2 regions of the Marinovum sp. PR37 genome follow, and region 1 is predicted to be linked to the other one. Evidence: riboswitches for the same ligand, from Rfam matches in the RefSeq annotation. Region 1 holds a riboswitch; the other holds the start of a gene.
What was found. Region 1 has a riboswitch for thiamine pyrophosphate ahead of thiD (bifunctional hydroxymethylpyrimidine kinase/phosphomethylpyrimidine kinase). Riboswitches for the same ligand answer to the same signal wherever they lie in the genome.
Positions count from the first base shown of each region.

Region 2: linked by a shared signal. The riboswitch ahead of thiB (thiamine ABC transporter substrate binding subunit) and the one ahead of thiD (bifunctional hydroxymethylpyrimidine kinase/phosphomethylpyrimidine kinase) in region 1 are both predicted to bind thiamine pyrophosphate.

Region 1 is NZ_JARAML010000029.1:30,051-37,531, reverse strand. It holds gene PVW49_RS19965 (sugar ABC transporter substrate-binding protein) at 1-201, shown strand, start outside; gene PVW49_RS19960 (sugar ABC transporter ATP-binding protein) at 270-1,805, shown strand; gene PVW49_RS19955 (ABC transporter permease) at 1,802-2,806, shown strand; gene PVW49_RS19950 (SDR family NAD(P)-dependent oxidoreductase) at 2,809-3,579, shown strand; gene PVW49_RS19945 (FadR/GntR family transcriptional regulator) at 3,593-4,315, shown strand; TPP riboswitch at 4,362-4,454, shown strand; gene thiD (bifunctional hydroxymethylpyrimidine kinase/phosphomethylpyrimidine kinase) at 4,514-5,329, shown strand; gene PVW49_RS19935 (sulfite exporter TauE/SafE family protein) at 5,365-6,120, opposite strand; gene PVW49_RS19930 (sensor histidine kinase) at 6,217-7,481, opposite strand, start outside.
Region 2 is NZ_JARAML010000011.1:20,162-27,642, reverse strand. It holds gene petB (cytochrome b) at 1-1,234, shown strand, start outside; gene PVW49_RS11085 (cytochrome c1) at 1,253-2,047, shown strand; gene PVW49_RS11080 (thiamine ABC transporter ATP-binding protein) at 2,192-2,884, opposite strand; gene PVW49_RS11075 (thiamine/thiamine pyrophosphate ABC transporter permease ThiP) at 2,877-4,406, opposite strand; gene thiB (thiamine ABC transporter substrate binding subunit) at 4,382-5,368, opposite strand; TPP riboswitch at 5,404-5,512, opposite strand; gene aroC (chorismate synthase) at 5,605-6,720, shown strand; gene PVW49_RS11060 ([protein-PII] uridylyltransferase) at 6,872-7,481, opposite strand, start outside.

The sequences.
Region 1 (7,481 bases):
GAGCTTGGCAATCCGGTGTCCCCGCTCAAGGCCGAAAGCGGATATGGTCCCTACGACTTTTCCCTGGCCGCCTTCAACCTGCTGGCCGCGACGATCGAGGGCGAGGCGGATGAGACCACCCAGGTCGTGGTCGGCTATCCGCCCATCATTCCGACCGAGGACGGGATCGAAAGCTGGTTGGCTCAGCAATACCCCCGCTAAGTTATCCAAAGGGGCGGTGTCATTGCGCCGCCCCGCCTTCCAGACATTTGAATGCAGGAGCATTGCCCGTGCAACATTCGGAGCCGGTTGATCCCGGCCTTTCACCATTGCTGAGAGCCACTGGTCTGGGCAAATCCTTTCCCGGGGTACAGGCATTGAGTGGCGTGGACTTCGACCTTTTCGCAGGTGAAGTACACTGCCTTATCGGCGAAAACGGCGCCGGGAAATCCACGCTGGTCAAGATCCTCGCTGGCGTCCAAGAGGCCGATGCCGGCACATTCGAGGTCAATGGCAAGGCGATGTCCTTTGCCAATCCGCAGGAATCCCAGGCCGCCGGAGTGGCCTGCATCTTTCAGGAACTGGCGGTTGTCGATGGCCTTTCGGTTTCGGAAAACATCCTCTTGGGGGATGAACCGGGACGATTTGGGTTTTTCGACAGCAAGGCGGCGGATGTCCTGGCGCAGGACCTGCTGGACAGCATCGGATTTTCAGAGCTGCGCGCCAGCCAGCAGGCCCGTGATCTTTCGGCGGCCCAGCGGCAAGCGGTGATGATTGCCAAGGCGCTGCGGCAGAACGCGCGCCTGATCATCATGGATGAACCGACCTCCCCCCTGGAAGAAGCCGAAGTCAGGAAGCTCTTCAAGGTCATCGACCGGCTGCGCGCGGCGGGCAAGGGGATCATCTACGTGTCCCACAAGATGCGGGAAATCGACGAGCTTGGCGACCGCATCACCGTGTTCAAGGACGGCCACAGGGTCGGGACCGTCACGCGTGGCGCGGCGACGCCCGAGGACCTGGTCAGGATGATGGTGGGCCGCAAGCTCGACACGCTTTTCCCCGCGCGTGACAGCCAGCCCGGCGCTCCGGTCCTGGAAGTGCGCGGCCTGTCCAATGCGCATATCCGCAATATCGATCTGACGGTTCGCCGGAACGAGATACTCGGCATTGCCGGGCTGGTCGGCTCGGGGCGCACGGAATTGCTGCGGGCGATCTTTGGCGCGGACCGGGTCAGCAGCGGCACGGTCACGGTCGAAAACGCGCCCGTGCCGCCCAATTCCATCCCCGCCGCAATCGAGGCCGGGTTTGCCATGGTGCCGGAGGAACGCCGCAGTGCCGGGATCGTGCCGGTTCTCTCGGTGGCGGACAATACCGCGATCATCTGGGATCAATATGTCAATCGCCGGGCCCACGACGGCCCGAGACCGGACGCGATCCAGAAGATCATCGAGATGCTGGGCGTCCGCACGGCTTCGGTCACACAATCCATTTCCGCGTTAAGCGGCGGCAACCAGCAAAAGGTCGTCGTCGGCAAATGGCTTCTCAGTCAGACGCGGGTTCTTTTGCTGGATGAACCCACGCGCGGCGTCGATGTCGGCGCGAAAAAGGAAATCTACCAGATCATTCACGACCTCGCCGAGCAAGGGCTCGCGGTTGTCTTTGTCTCGTCGGAGCTACCCGAACTGCTTGGGCTGGCGGATCGTATCGTCGTCATGAACAGCGGCGAAATCGTCGGCGGGCTTTCCGGTGACGCAACCGAAGAACAGGTCATCGAACTGTCAATGCTTCATGCTGCGACCCCTATTCTGACAGGAGAACATCCATGAGCGATGTCGCAACGCCCCATTCCACCGCCGGAATGGGCCAGAAATTCCTATCGAACCGCAATATGGTGCTGACCGCCGCGACGCTGGCCGTGCTCGTCTTGATGTGCGGTGTCTTTGCCACTCTGACCGACCGGTTTCTGACGGTGTCGAATTTTCAGAACGTGATGCGCAATGCGGCGCCTGTCATCATCGCAAGCTGCGGCATGACAACGGTTATGATTGCCCGTGGGCTCGATCTGTCAGTCGGAAGCGTGTTGGCGGCCTCTTCGGTAATCGCCGGTTCGCTCGCCGTGGCGGGCGTGCCCCTGTATCTCGCATTCCTGCTGGCGGTTCTGTTTGGTGCGGCGGTCGGTGCCGTAAACGGCGTGATCATCGCCGGGCTTGCCGTCAGCCCGATCATCGTGACGCTCGGCATGCTGAATATTGCCCGTGGCGCAGCGTATCTGATCAGCCCCAGCGCCATTCTGGTCGGCCTGCCATCCGGCTGGAGCTTTCTGGGAACCGCCAAGGTCCTGGGATTACCGATGCCGATCGTCATTGCGGGCATCGTCGTGGCGGTGTTCTATGTGATGACAAGTTACACCACCTTCGGCAAACGGATCTATGCCATCGGCGGCAACGAAGAGGCCGCGCGCTTGTCCGGGATCAACATCAAACGGACCCTGCTTTGGCTCTATGTCATGTGCGGCATGACCGCCGCGCTCGCCGGTGTCGTGCTGTCCTCGCGCGTGGGCTCCGGGGATCCCAATATCGGGGTGGGATTTGAGCTTCAGGTGATCGCCGCAATCATCATTGGCGGCACCAGCCTGTCGGGTGGCGAGGGTCGTATCCTTGGCACGGTCATCGGCGCTCTGATTATCGGTGTGCTGGCAAACGGGCTGAACCTTGCGGGTGTCGAACCCTTCTGGCAGTTTGTGGCTCAGGGCCTCGTCCTTATCGTTGCCATCATCGTCGACCGCTTGGTGCAGGATGGCGTCCTCAAGATGAGAAAGGGCGCGTGATCATGGCCCGATCAGTCGAAAAATACGCCGTTGTCACCGGAACCGCCGGGATCGGCCTGGGCGTGGCCCGGCGGCTTGTCCAGGATGGCTTTGCGGTCACGCTTTGCGGCGTCGACGCTCAGGACAATTCAGTCGCCAAAGAGGCCCTGCCCGAGGCAGCTGTTGTCGAACTCGACGTTTCGGATGATCGGGCCGTTGCGCAGTTTGCCGCATCATTGATCGCGCGTATCCCCAAGCTGGACGCCCTGATCAATTGTGCCGGAATTCAACCCTACGGCACAATCGAAACCACCACCCCCGCCGATTGGCAAAGGGTGATCGGTGTGAATCTTGGCGGGTATTTCAACATGGCGCACTTCCTGTACCCGCTGCTGAAAAAGGCCGGCGCCGCCTCGGTTGTCAATTTTGCCTCGGTGCAGGGGCACAGGTGTCAGAACAACGTGCTGGGCTACGCGACCAGCAAAGGCGCGATACATGCCTTCACGCGCGCCCTTGCGGTGGATGCTGCGCGTGATGGCATCCGGGTCAACTCCGCTTCCCCCGGCTCGGTTCGGACCCCCCTGCTGGAATTCGCCGCGCGCGAATTGACACCCGCCGATGGCGACCCGGCGGCAACCATGCAGGGCTTTGGCGACGCCCATCCCGTGGGGCGCGTCGGCACCACGCAAGAAATCGCCGCCCTGGTCTCTTACCTGACCGGCCCGGAAAGCGCGTTTCACACCGGGGCCGATTTCGTTATTGATGGGGGGCTTAACATCAAGTTGGGCGTTTAGTCAGGACAGGCGAATGACAGAGGACCCGGGAACCACAAAGATGCCGTTGCGCGCCTCCCGCGCCGATTTGCCAACCATGCTGGCGGATGCCCTGCGTGAACAAATCCTGTCGGGCGAACTCGCTGCCGGAGACAAGCTTCCGACCGAACGCGCCTTTTGCGAACGCTACGATGTCAGCCGCGCCGTGGTGCGTGAAGCGGTGTCGCGCCTGCGCCACGAGGGGTTGCTGTCCTCGCGGCAGGGTGTCGGCGTTTTTGTCAGCGCGCCCGACAAGAACCGGTTCCTGTCCATCACAGAGGAACAAATGTCCCAGCCCGAGGATTTCCGGCATCTGTACCAGGTGCGAAATATCCTCGAGAGCCAGACCGCGCGACTGGCGGCGCAGTTTCGCAGCGAGCAGGATCTGGCCAAGCTGCGCGCCCTGATCGACGACATGGAAAGCGAAACGGCCAGCCCGGAAAGCTATATCGAAGCGGATTTCGGCTTTCACCGGGCGCTTGCCGCAGCCAGCCAAAACCCGTTTCTGGTGTTGTTCATCTCGTACATCGATCAAACCCTCAAGAACAGCATCGCCCTGGCCATAGACAAACAGATCTTTGAAGAGACGACGAAAATCGCAGCGCAAGAGCATCAGGTCATTCTGGACTGCGTCGAGGCGCAAGATGAACAGGGCGCATGTGACGCGATGACCCGCCACCTTGTCGGGTCATCGGAACGCCTGGGGCTGGCAAGCTGAAGCCCCATCACACTTGACCTCACCATGCGTCGATGCGATGCCGCTACAACTGCGACAGGGGCGCCCGGAAACGGGCTGAGATGTACCCTTGGAACCTGACCCGGATAATGCCGGCGGAGGAAGGCGCGCAAATCCCCGGGGTGCAGGTTCCGGCTTTTGCAATCCTCTCTTCTGCCGGTGCAGATGAGGAGCGCTTTGATGATCCCCAACATTCTCTCGATTGCCGGATCCGACAGTTCCGGCGGCGCTGGCATTCAGGCCGATATCAAGGCGATCTCGGCCAATGGCGGCTATGCGATGACCGCCATCACGGCGCTGACCGCGCAGAACACGCGGGGGGTCTCGTCGGTGCATCTCTGTCCGCCCGACATGCTGTTGGCGCAGATCGCGGCGCTGCGCGCGGATGTGCGCATCGACGCGGTCAAGATCGGCATGCTGGGCGACGTGGCGCTGACCCGGGCCGTGGCCGGCGCGCTCGAGGGGCTGGCCTGCCCGATCGTGCTCGACCCGGTGATGGTGGCCAAGGGCGGCGACAGACTTCTGGCCGAAACAGCGGTCATGGCCCTGCGCGAGACGCTGCTGCCACGGGCGGCGCTGGTCACGCCAAATCTGCCGGAGGCGGCCGACCTGCTGGGCCAGGCCGAAGCCCAAAGCCGCGAGGACATGCACGCCCAGGCCCGGGCCCTGCTGGCGCTCGGGTCGGGGGCGGTGCTGCTCAAGGGCGGGCACCTGGCCGGCGAGATCTGTCCTGACCTGCTGGTCACCTCGGCGGCTGACATCTGGCTCGAGGCGCCGCGCATCGCCACCGGCAACACCCATGGCACCGGCTGCACCCTGTCCTCGGCCATTGCCACGCGGCTGGGCCGGGGCCACCCGCTCGAACATGCGGTGCGCCGTGCCAAGGCCTATATCACCGGTGCCATCGGCGGCGCCGACAGGCTCGATGTGGGCGAAGGGCACGGCCCGGTGCATCATTTCCACGCCGTCGAGGCCCAGATCGCCGCAGGCCCGTAAAGACGCCGGGCAAGCCAGTGCGCCGCCGCAAGGCCTTACAACAGCGCGTCGGTCGAGAGCTTGATCGTCAATGCCGCCAACATCAGCAGGATCAGCCGATCAAAGCTCCGGGCCGAGATCGACTTGGCCAGCCAGCCACCGATCCGCATGCCGAGAAACAGCGGCACCAGCGCGGTGACACCGATCAACAGGATCGTCGGGGTCATCACGCCGGCAGCCAGCAACAGCGGCACCTGCACCGCGGTGGTGGCGGCAAAGAACAGCGAGATCGTCGGAATGAAGACCGGTCGCGACAGTTGCATCGCATTGAGAAAGCTCACCGAGACCGGCGCCGAGATCCCGGCAGCACCTTGCAGCACCCCACCGAGCGCGCCCATGGGCGCCGCCAGCCGGTTGGCCCGTGCGGAAGAAAGGGCGAAGGCCGGGCTCAGCAACCGTAGGCCGATATAGGCCAGCACCGCCCCTGACAGGATGAGTTTGAGCGTGTCGGAGCTCAGCCAGACCAGCATGAGCGTGCCAAGGCCCACCCCGGCCGCCCCGGCGCCGGCAAAGACCCAGGGAAATCGCCCCGGAAGCCGCGCCCGGCCGAACGCCCGGAGCTGCCAGACATTGGTGGTGAAATTCGGCAGGACCATCAGCGCCACCGCCAGCTTCACGTCAAAGAACGAGGCCATCACCGGCACCGCGATCACCGGCGCGCCCAAGCCGAGTGCGCCCTTGAGCATGCCACCGGCCAGAAGGGCCAAGGCAATCGCGGCCAGCGAGGCTGGATCGGTAAGCGCTGAAACCATGGCAAGTTCCGTTCAGGTCGTGACGGCACTTTATGGATACATTTTCAGAGTAGTTGCAAGATATTTTGCCAAAAACGTATACGTATTAGCTGAGTTTTACTCGAAACGCCCCGTTTCAGCCCCTTGCTCCAGGGCCGAGCGGGGGCAGCGCAGCTCCCATTCCAATCCCTGTGGCGCATAGTCGATCCGCACTTCGCCCGACATCGACGAGGCGGTCATCGTGTCGAGAACGGTCGAGCCGAAACCCTTGGACCGGGGCGGGCAGACCTCCGGCCCGCCGGTTTCCCGCCAATTCATGCGAAACGTGCTTCCGTCGATCTCCCAGCCGATGTCGACCCGGCCGGCCTCATTGCTGAGACTGCCGTATTTGGCGGCGTTGGTGGCCAGTTCGTGCAGCGCCATGCTCAGGGTCTGGGCCGCCGCCGGCGGCAGAACCACCGGCGGGCCCGAAATCATCACGCGGCTGCCGATGGTGCCGAAATGCCTGAGCTGGCTGGTCACCAGATCGGAGAGGTTGATGCGCTGCCATTCGTTGTTGACCAGCAGATCCTGATTGGCCGCCAGCGCCTGCAACCGTTCGCCAAAGATCTTGACGAACCCCTCGGGCGAATGCGCCGCGGTCTGGCGGGCGATCACCTGGACGATGGACAACAGGTTCTTGCTCCGGTGGTTGACCTCGCGCATCAGCATCTGCCGCGCCTCGTCAGAGCGGCGCCGGGCGGTAATGTCCTGAATGATCTTGATCAGATAGGCGATGCGGCCGTCGGAATGGCGCACACAGCTGACCGTTGTGTGGCCCCAGACCACCGCGCCATCGCGATGCAGGTAACGCTTTTCAAGATCGTATTCATCCGCCGCGCCCGAGGCCAGCCGGCTCCAGGCCTCGTGGTTCAGGGTGAGATCGTCGGGATGGGTGAAATCGTCAAGCGCCTCGCCCTCCATCTCGGACACCTCGCGGCCCAGCATCCGCGCCAGGCTTTCGTTGACGCGCAGCAGCACGCCATTGCCGCCGACGATGCTGATGCCGACGCCGGCATTCTGAAAGGTGGCGCGAAACCGCTCTTCGGCGGCCTCGATGGCGCGGGTGCGCTCGGCCATCCGCACCTCGAGCGCGGCATTGACCTCGGCCAGTTCGGCAACGGCCCGGCGTTGCTGCCTGGTGATTGCGGCGACAATTACCCCGGTCGCGGCGGCGACCAGCAACAGCACCTGCATCCGGGTGTGCGGCAGCACCGGCCCCGAAGGCGAGACCGCGGCGATCTCAAAGGTCTGCGCATGGGCGGCGATGGCCACCGCCAGCGCCAGAACGGCCAGCGTTGCGCCACGGAATTCGAACCGCAAGGCGGCCCAGAGAACCGGCA
Region 2 (7,481 bases), on a different contig from region 1:
CCCCAAGAACCTCAACTGGATGTGGATCTGGGGCATCGTTCTGACCTTCTGCCTTGTGTTGCAGATTGTCACCGGCATCATTCTGGTGATGCATTACACGCCGCATGTCGATCTGGCCTTCGCCTCGATCGAGCACATCATGCGCAACGTCAACGGCGGCCATTTCATCCGCTATCTGCACATGAACGGCGCCTCGCTGTTCTTTGTCGCGGTCTATATGCACATCTTCCGCGGTCTCTACTACGGATCGTACAAGGCCCCGCGTGAAGTGACCTGGATCATCGGCATGCTGATCTACCTGGCGATGATGGGCACCGCCTTCATGGGCTACGTTCTGCCCTGGGGCCAGATGTCCTTCTGGGGCGCGACGGTGATCACCGGCCTGTTCGGCGCGATCCCCTTCATCGGCGAGCCGATCCAGACCTGGCTTCTGGGCGGGCCGGCGGTCGACAACGCGACGCTGAATCGCTTCTTCTCGCTGCACTACCTGCTGCCCTTCGTCATCGCGGCGCTGGTCGCGGTGCACATCTGGGCCTTCCACACCACCGGCAACAACAACCCCACCGGTGTCGAAGTGCGCCGCACCTCGAAGGCGGAAGCCGAAAAGGACACGGTGTCGTTCTGGCCCTATTTCGTGATCAAGGATCTCTTTGCCCTGGCGGTGATCCTGGTTGTGTTCTTTGCCATCGTCGGTTTCATGCCGAACTACCTCGGCCACCCCGACAACTACATCGAGGCCAACCCGCTGGCGACGCCCGCGCATATCGTGCCGGAATGGTATTTCCTGCCGTTCTACGCGATCCTGCGCGCCTTCACCTCGGAAGTCTGGGTCGTGCAATTCGCCTCTTTCGTGACCGGCGGCATCGTCGATGCGAAATTCTTTGGCGTGCTGGCCATGTTCGGTGCCATCGCGGTGATGGCGCTGGCACCTTGGCTTGATACCTCCTCGGTGCGCTCGGGCCGTTATCGCCCGATGTTCAAGTGGTGGTTCTGGCTGCTGGCGCTCGACTTCATGCTGCTGATGTGGCTGGGCGCCATGCCGGCGGAAGAGCCCTATGCCACCTTCTCGCTGATCGCCTCGGCCTATTGGTTCGCCTATTTCCTGGTGATCCTGCCGCTGCTCGGCGTGATCGAGAAACCGCAGACTCCGCCCGCCACCATCGCGGATGACTTCGACGCGCATTATGCCCCCAAGACCGGCGGCACCAAGACCGTCGTGTCCCCCGGCGAATAATCGAGAGGCAAGAGACAGATGACCATCAAGACCCTCACGATCTCGGCCGTCACCGCGCTTGCGCTGACGGCGACCGGGGCCCTTGCCGCCGTCGCGGAAGGCCCCAAGGAAGATGTGGACTTTTCCTTCGAGGGCCCGTTCGGCGCCTTTGACGAGTTTCAGCTTCAGCGCGGCCTTCAGGTCTATACCGAGGTCTGCGCCGCCTGCCACGGGTTGCAATATGTGCCGATCCGCACGCTTGCGGACGAAGGCGGCCCGCACCTGCCCGAAGATCAGGTCCGCGCCTATGCGGCCCAGAACTTCGAGGTGTTCGACGCCGAGCTGGATGATTTCCGCCCGGCGAAACAGACCGACAACTTCCCGGCCAACACCGCCGTTGGCGCGCCCGACCTGTCGCTGATGGCCAAGGCGCGCGCCGGCTTTCACGGCCCCTATGGCACCGGCCTGAGCCAGCTCTTCAATGGCATGGGCGGCGCGGAGTACATCACCTGGATCCTCACCAGCTATACCGGCGAGGAAAAGACCGAGGCTGGCGTGACGCTGTATGAAAACACCGCCTTTCCGGGCGGCTGGATTTCCATGGCGCCGCCGCTGGACGACGGGCTGGTGGATTACGCCGACGGTCATTCCAATGACCAACAGGCCCTGGCCGAAGACGTCTCTGCCTTCCTGATGTGGACGGCGGAGCCGAAGATGATGGCGCGCAAGCAGGCCGGTCTGACTGGCGTCCTGTTCCTCGTGCTGCTTTCGGTGCTGCTCTACCTGACCAACAAGCGCATCTGGAAGCCGGTCAAGAACCGCACCAAGGCCTGAGGCTCGGCCGATATCATTCCGAAAGGCCCCGCTTCGGCGGGGCTTTTTTTGTTGTCGCCGTGCCTGCGCACGCCGACCGGGGTGGGGGCTTTGCCCCCACACCCCCAGGCGTCTTTTCAAAGAGAAGAAGCCTTGGAAAGGGGCTCAGCCGTCGCCGAGATAGGCTTGCAGCTGTTTGCTCGGCGTGGCGAAGAAGCCCTGGGTGGGCTGCGGCGGGTGCAGCGCGCCCTGCGAGACCAGCGCCACCTCATCGGCGACCCGGCGGGCGTCTTCGGGGGCGTGGCTGACCATCAGCACCCGGATGCCCTGCTCTGCCGCCAGCCGGGCGACCAGATCCAGCATCTCGCTGCGCAGCGCCGGACCCAGAGCCGAGAACGGCTCGTCCAGGAGCATCAGCGGGCGGTCCTGAAGCAGCACCCGCGCCAGCGCCGCACGGCCCTGCTGGCCACCCGAGAGCGCCGCCGGCCTGCGCCCGCCCATGCCGCCGAGGCCGACCTGCGCCAGCGCCGCCTCGATGCGCGCGAGCTGGTCCGCGTCGGGGCGGCGGGTGGTCATCGCAAGCGCCAGATTGGCGCGGACAGTGAGATGCGGAAAGAGATTGTTGTCCTGGAACAGGATGCTCACCGGACGTTTCGCCGGCGGCAGGCCGGAAATCTCCTGCCCGTCCCAGAGCACCTGGCCGGAGGTCGGCGCGAGAAAGCCCGCGATCATGTTGAGCAGGGTGGACTTGCCGGCGCCCGAGGGGCCGATCAGCGCGGTGAACCCGGCGCTGATGCGGGTGTCGGCGGTGAGGTGGAAATCCTCCTGGTGATAGGCGATCCGGCGCAGCTCAAGCATTGGCGCGCCCGCCCTTGTCGAACAGCCAGAACAGCCCGAGGCTGAGGGTCAGAAGCAGCAGGGCCGCGCCTTGGGCGGCCTCCATCCGGTAGGCGGCCATCAATCGGTAGAGTTGCAGCGGCAGGGTGGCGTGTTCGCCATCGGCAAACAGCGCAATGACCCCGAGATCGCCCATCGACAGCGCCGCCGTCAGCCCGGCGGCAAAGCCCAGCGGCCGGCGCAGGCGCGGCAGCAGCACGATGCGCCACAAAGCGAAGCCGGTGATGCCCAAGGTGGCGGCCAGGCGGCCGAAATCGGCGCGGGCGGCGTCGAGTTCCGGGCGCAGGATGCGCAGGACGAAGGGCAAGGCCATCAGCGCATTGACCAGCAGGGTGACAGGCAGGGCGGCCTCGGCCGGGCGCATCAGCGGCTGGACGATGAGGAACAGCCCGGTGCCCAGCACCAGACCCGAGACCGCGACGCCGAGCAGGCCGGCCAGTTCGCCGGCCCTAGTGGCCAGCGGCAGGGCCAGCACCAGGGTGAGCGCGGTGGCGCCGAGGGCCACCGAGACCGAGCGCAGAGCGGCCTGCCAGGTCTCGACCGGCAGGACCATCAGGCCGGGCAGCCCGGCCAGCACGATCATCGCCAGCGGGGTCAGCAGGAAGAGCGCGGCGAAACCGATCCAGAGCGCGTCGCCCAGCCGGGCGGGCCGGCTCCGGCCGTCCCAGCGGGCCTGGAGGCGGTCGAGGCCGGCGCCGAAACCGTCGGGCGGCGAGAGCAGCAACAGCGCCAGTGCCGAGGCGATGCCCAGCGCCAGCTGCACCAGCGCCAGCGTCGCCGCCTTGGCGAGATCGAAGTCGAACTTGAAGGCCTGGTAGATCGCCAGTTCCACCGTGGTGGCGCGCGGCCCGCCCCCCAGGGTCAGTGCGACGGCAAAGGAGGTCAGGCAGATCACGAAGATCACCGCGAAGGCGCCGGGCGCGATGCGGCGCAGCATCGGACGTTCCAGAAGACGCCCGACCGGCGCGTCGAGCGAGGCGGCGAGGCGGAAGCGCTCGGCCGGGATGGCAAGCCAGCCTTGCAGGATCAGCCGGGTGGCCAGCGGCAGGTTGAAGAAGACATGCGCCAGGATCACGCCGTGATAGCCATAGATGTCGATGCGCGGCAGGCCGAGCGCGCCGGTGAGCTGGTTGACCAGACCGTTGCCGCCGAACACCGCCAGAAGGCCCAGCACCGCGACGATCACCGGCAGAATGAAGGGCGCGCCCAGCAGGGCGATCAGCGCCCCGCGACCGGGGAAGCGCTGGCGCGACAAGGCGCGCGCCACCGGCACCGCCAGCGCCACGCTGAGCCCGGCCGAGACCGCCGCCTGCCAGAGGGTGAACCAGAGCGCGTCGAAATCGGCCGGCCCGAGCGCGCCGAGCCCACCGGCGCGCCAGATCACCGCGGTCACCGGGCCGATCACCAGCCCCGCGACCAGGAGCGCCCAGAGCCCCGCCCCGGACCGGGGCAAAGAGCTCAGCGGGAGAGCGCGCTGCGCCATGCCTCGATGGCCTCGTCACGCAGCGCGGCGGCCTCGTCCTCGTTGTAGAACAGCACCTTTTCCGGCATCGGCAGCGCGCGGAACCCTTCGGGCCATTTCTCCTGCGGCAGCGCCGAGGGGAGCGACCAGTTCGAGGTCGGGATCATCGACTGGAAGTCTTCGGTCAGGACATAGGCCATGAATTGATCGGCGAGTTCGGGGTTGTCGGTGGTGGCCAGCTTGGCGGCGAGTTCGACCATGAAGTAATGGCCTTCGGGAAAGATCGCCGCCGCCTTGGTGTCATCCTCTTCCGCGATGATGTGATACGCCGGCGAGGTGGTGTAGCTCAGCACCATGTCGGCCTCGCCATCGGTGAACAGGCCGTAGCTCTCCGACCAGCCCTTGGTGACGGTGACGATCTTAGGGGCGAGCTTGGCCCAGGCGGCCTCGGCCTCGTCGCCATAGACGGCATGCACCCAGAGCACCAGCGCAAGGCCCGAGATCGAGGACCGCGGATCCTGGATCACCAGCCGCAGGTCGTCGGGGGCATTCAGCAGATCGTCGAAGCTGGCCGGAGGGGTGGCCACCTTCTCCTTGTTGTAGACAAAGGCGGTGTGGCCGTAGTTGAACGGCAGGAAGGTGTCGTCCTGCCAGGCGACCGGCAGGGTCAGGGCCGAGGTGTCGAGGCCATGCGGCGCAAAGAGGCCGCTTTCGCGCGCCTTCTTGGTGACGTCGGAGGTGAGGCCGATCACCACGTCGGCTTCGGTGCGTTCGCCTTCGAGCAGGATGCGGGGCAGCAGTTCGCCGGTCTTGTAGACCAGATCGCAGCCACAGCGCGCCTCGAACCCCGCCTCGATGCCGGGGCCGGGGCCCCATTCGGATTTGAAGTAATCGCCTGCGTAAACGGTCAGCACGGGGGTCTCGGCCGCCGCCATGGTGGCGGTGGCGGCGATCATGCCCGCGGCAAAGGTGCGTCCCAGCATGGGTCTCTCCACAGTTCGGGGCGGAGTGGGGGAGCGCCGGGGCGGTCGACCTTCCCTCCGCCGGTTCTAGCCGGTTCAGGTTCAACGGGTTCGCGATTTGCATCTCAGCTGGTTTGAACTGCGCCAGCACCCCGAGGTGGCCTCATACCTAGGGTGCGGGCCGGGCCGCATCAAGCCAATAGTGCTTGAGCGTCGCCGGGCGGGGCCTTAGGGAAGGAGCAAATGGAGGGTCTGACATGAGCTACAATACCTTTGGCCGCATGTTCCGCATCACCACTTGGGGCGAGAGCCACGGGCCGGCGCTGGGGGCGACGGTGGATGGCTGCCCTCCGGGGATCGAGATCGATCCGGACTTCCTTCAGCGCTGGCTGGACAAGCGCAAGCCGGGGCAGAACAAGAACACCACCCAACGCAAGGAACCCGACGCGGTGGAAATCCTGTCGGGCGTCTTCGAGGGCAAGTCGACCGGCACGCCGATCCAGCTGATGATCCGCAACACCGACCAGCGGTCGAAGGATTACGGCGATATCGTCGAGAAGTTCCGCCCCGGTCATGCCGACATCACCTATTGGCAGAAATACGGGATCCGCGATTATCGCGGCGGCGGCCGGTCCTCGGCCCGCGAAACGGCGGCGCGGGTGGCCGCCGGTGGCGTGGCGCGGGCGGTGTTGAACCAGATGCTGCCGGGGCTGAAGATCACCGGCTACATGGTGCAGATGGGCGAGAAACACATCGATCGATCGCGGTTCGACTGGGACGAGATCGGCAACAACGATTTCTGGCTGCCGGATGCCGCGGCCGTGCCGGAGTGGGATGCCTATCTGGGCCATCTGCGCAAGGATGTGCATAATTCGGTGGGCGCGGTGATCGAGGTGGTGGCGCAGGGCGCTCCGGCCGGCTTGGGCGCGCCGGTCTATGGCAAGCTGGACACCGATCTGGCGACCGCGATGATGAGCATCAACGCGGTCAAGGCGGTGGAGATCGGCGACGGCATGGCGACGGCGGCGCTGACCGGCTCCGAGAATGCCGACGAGATCTTCATGGGGCCGGACGGGCCGGTCTATTCCTCGAACCACGCCGGCGGCATCCTGGGCGGCATTTCCACCGGCCAGGAGATCGTGGTGCGGTTTGCGGTGAAGCCGACCTCTTCGATCCTGACCACGCGCAAGACGATCACCAAGGGCGGCGAAGAGACCGAGATCATCACCAAGGGAAGGCACGACCCCTGCGTCGGCATCCGCGCGGTGCCGGTGGGTGAGGCGATGATGGCCTGCGTCCTGCTCGATCACATCCTGATGCATCGCGGCCAGATCGGCGGCGCCGTGGGCGACACCCTGGGCCGCATCGGCTGAGCCATGTGACACCGTCCCGGACCTGATCCGGGACCTCATGGCCGGCTGGATTGCGCGCGGTTTCGACGTGCCGGCGTGGCTGCGGACGCCCCGGATCAGGTCCGGGGCGCGGGTCGCGACGTGCCGGCGGTGGCGCGGTTTGCCTTTGGGCTCAGGACGCGGCCCGTTCCGCGCCTTTCTCGATCGCCTCGCGCAGCTTGCGTTCCAGCGCCTTCTGTTTTGACGGCGCGTGAAACTTCAGGCCGAACATGTCCTTGACGTAGAAGCTGTCGACCACCTGCTCGCCATAGGTCGCGATCACCGCCGAAGAGATATAGACGTTGTTGTTGGCCAGCGTCCGGGTCAGGTCATAGAGCAGCCCGGGCCGGTCGCGGGTGTCGACCTCGATGATCGTGTAGATCTCGGAGCCGTCGTTGTCGAAGGTGATATGCGTCGGCACCCGGAAGGCGCGTTCGCGTTTCTTGATCTTGTCGCGCGACTTGATCGCCTCGCCGGTGACCACTTCGCCCATCAGCGTCTTGTGGATCATCGAACGCATGCGCGGCAGCTTGCTGGCCTCGTAAGGCGCGCCCTCGGCGTCCTGGATCCAGAAGGCGGCGGTGGCGAAACCGTCCTTGGTGGTAAAGGTCCGCGCATCGACCACATTGGCCCCGACCAGAGACAGCGCGCCGCACATCCGGCTGAAGATGCCGGGGTGATCGGCCATGGCAAAGCAGACGCGGGTGGCGTCGCGCTCCTCGTCGGGATGGACGTCGATGGCG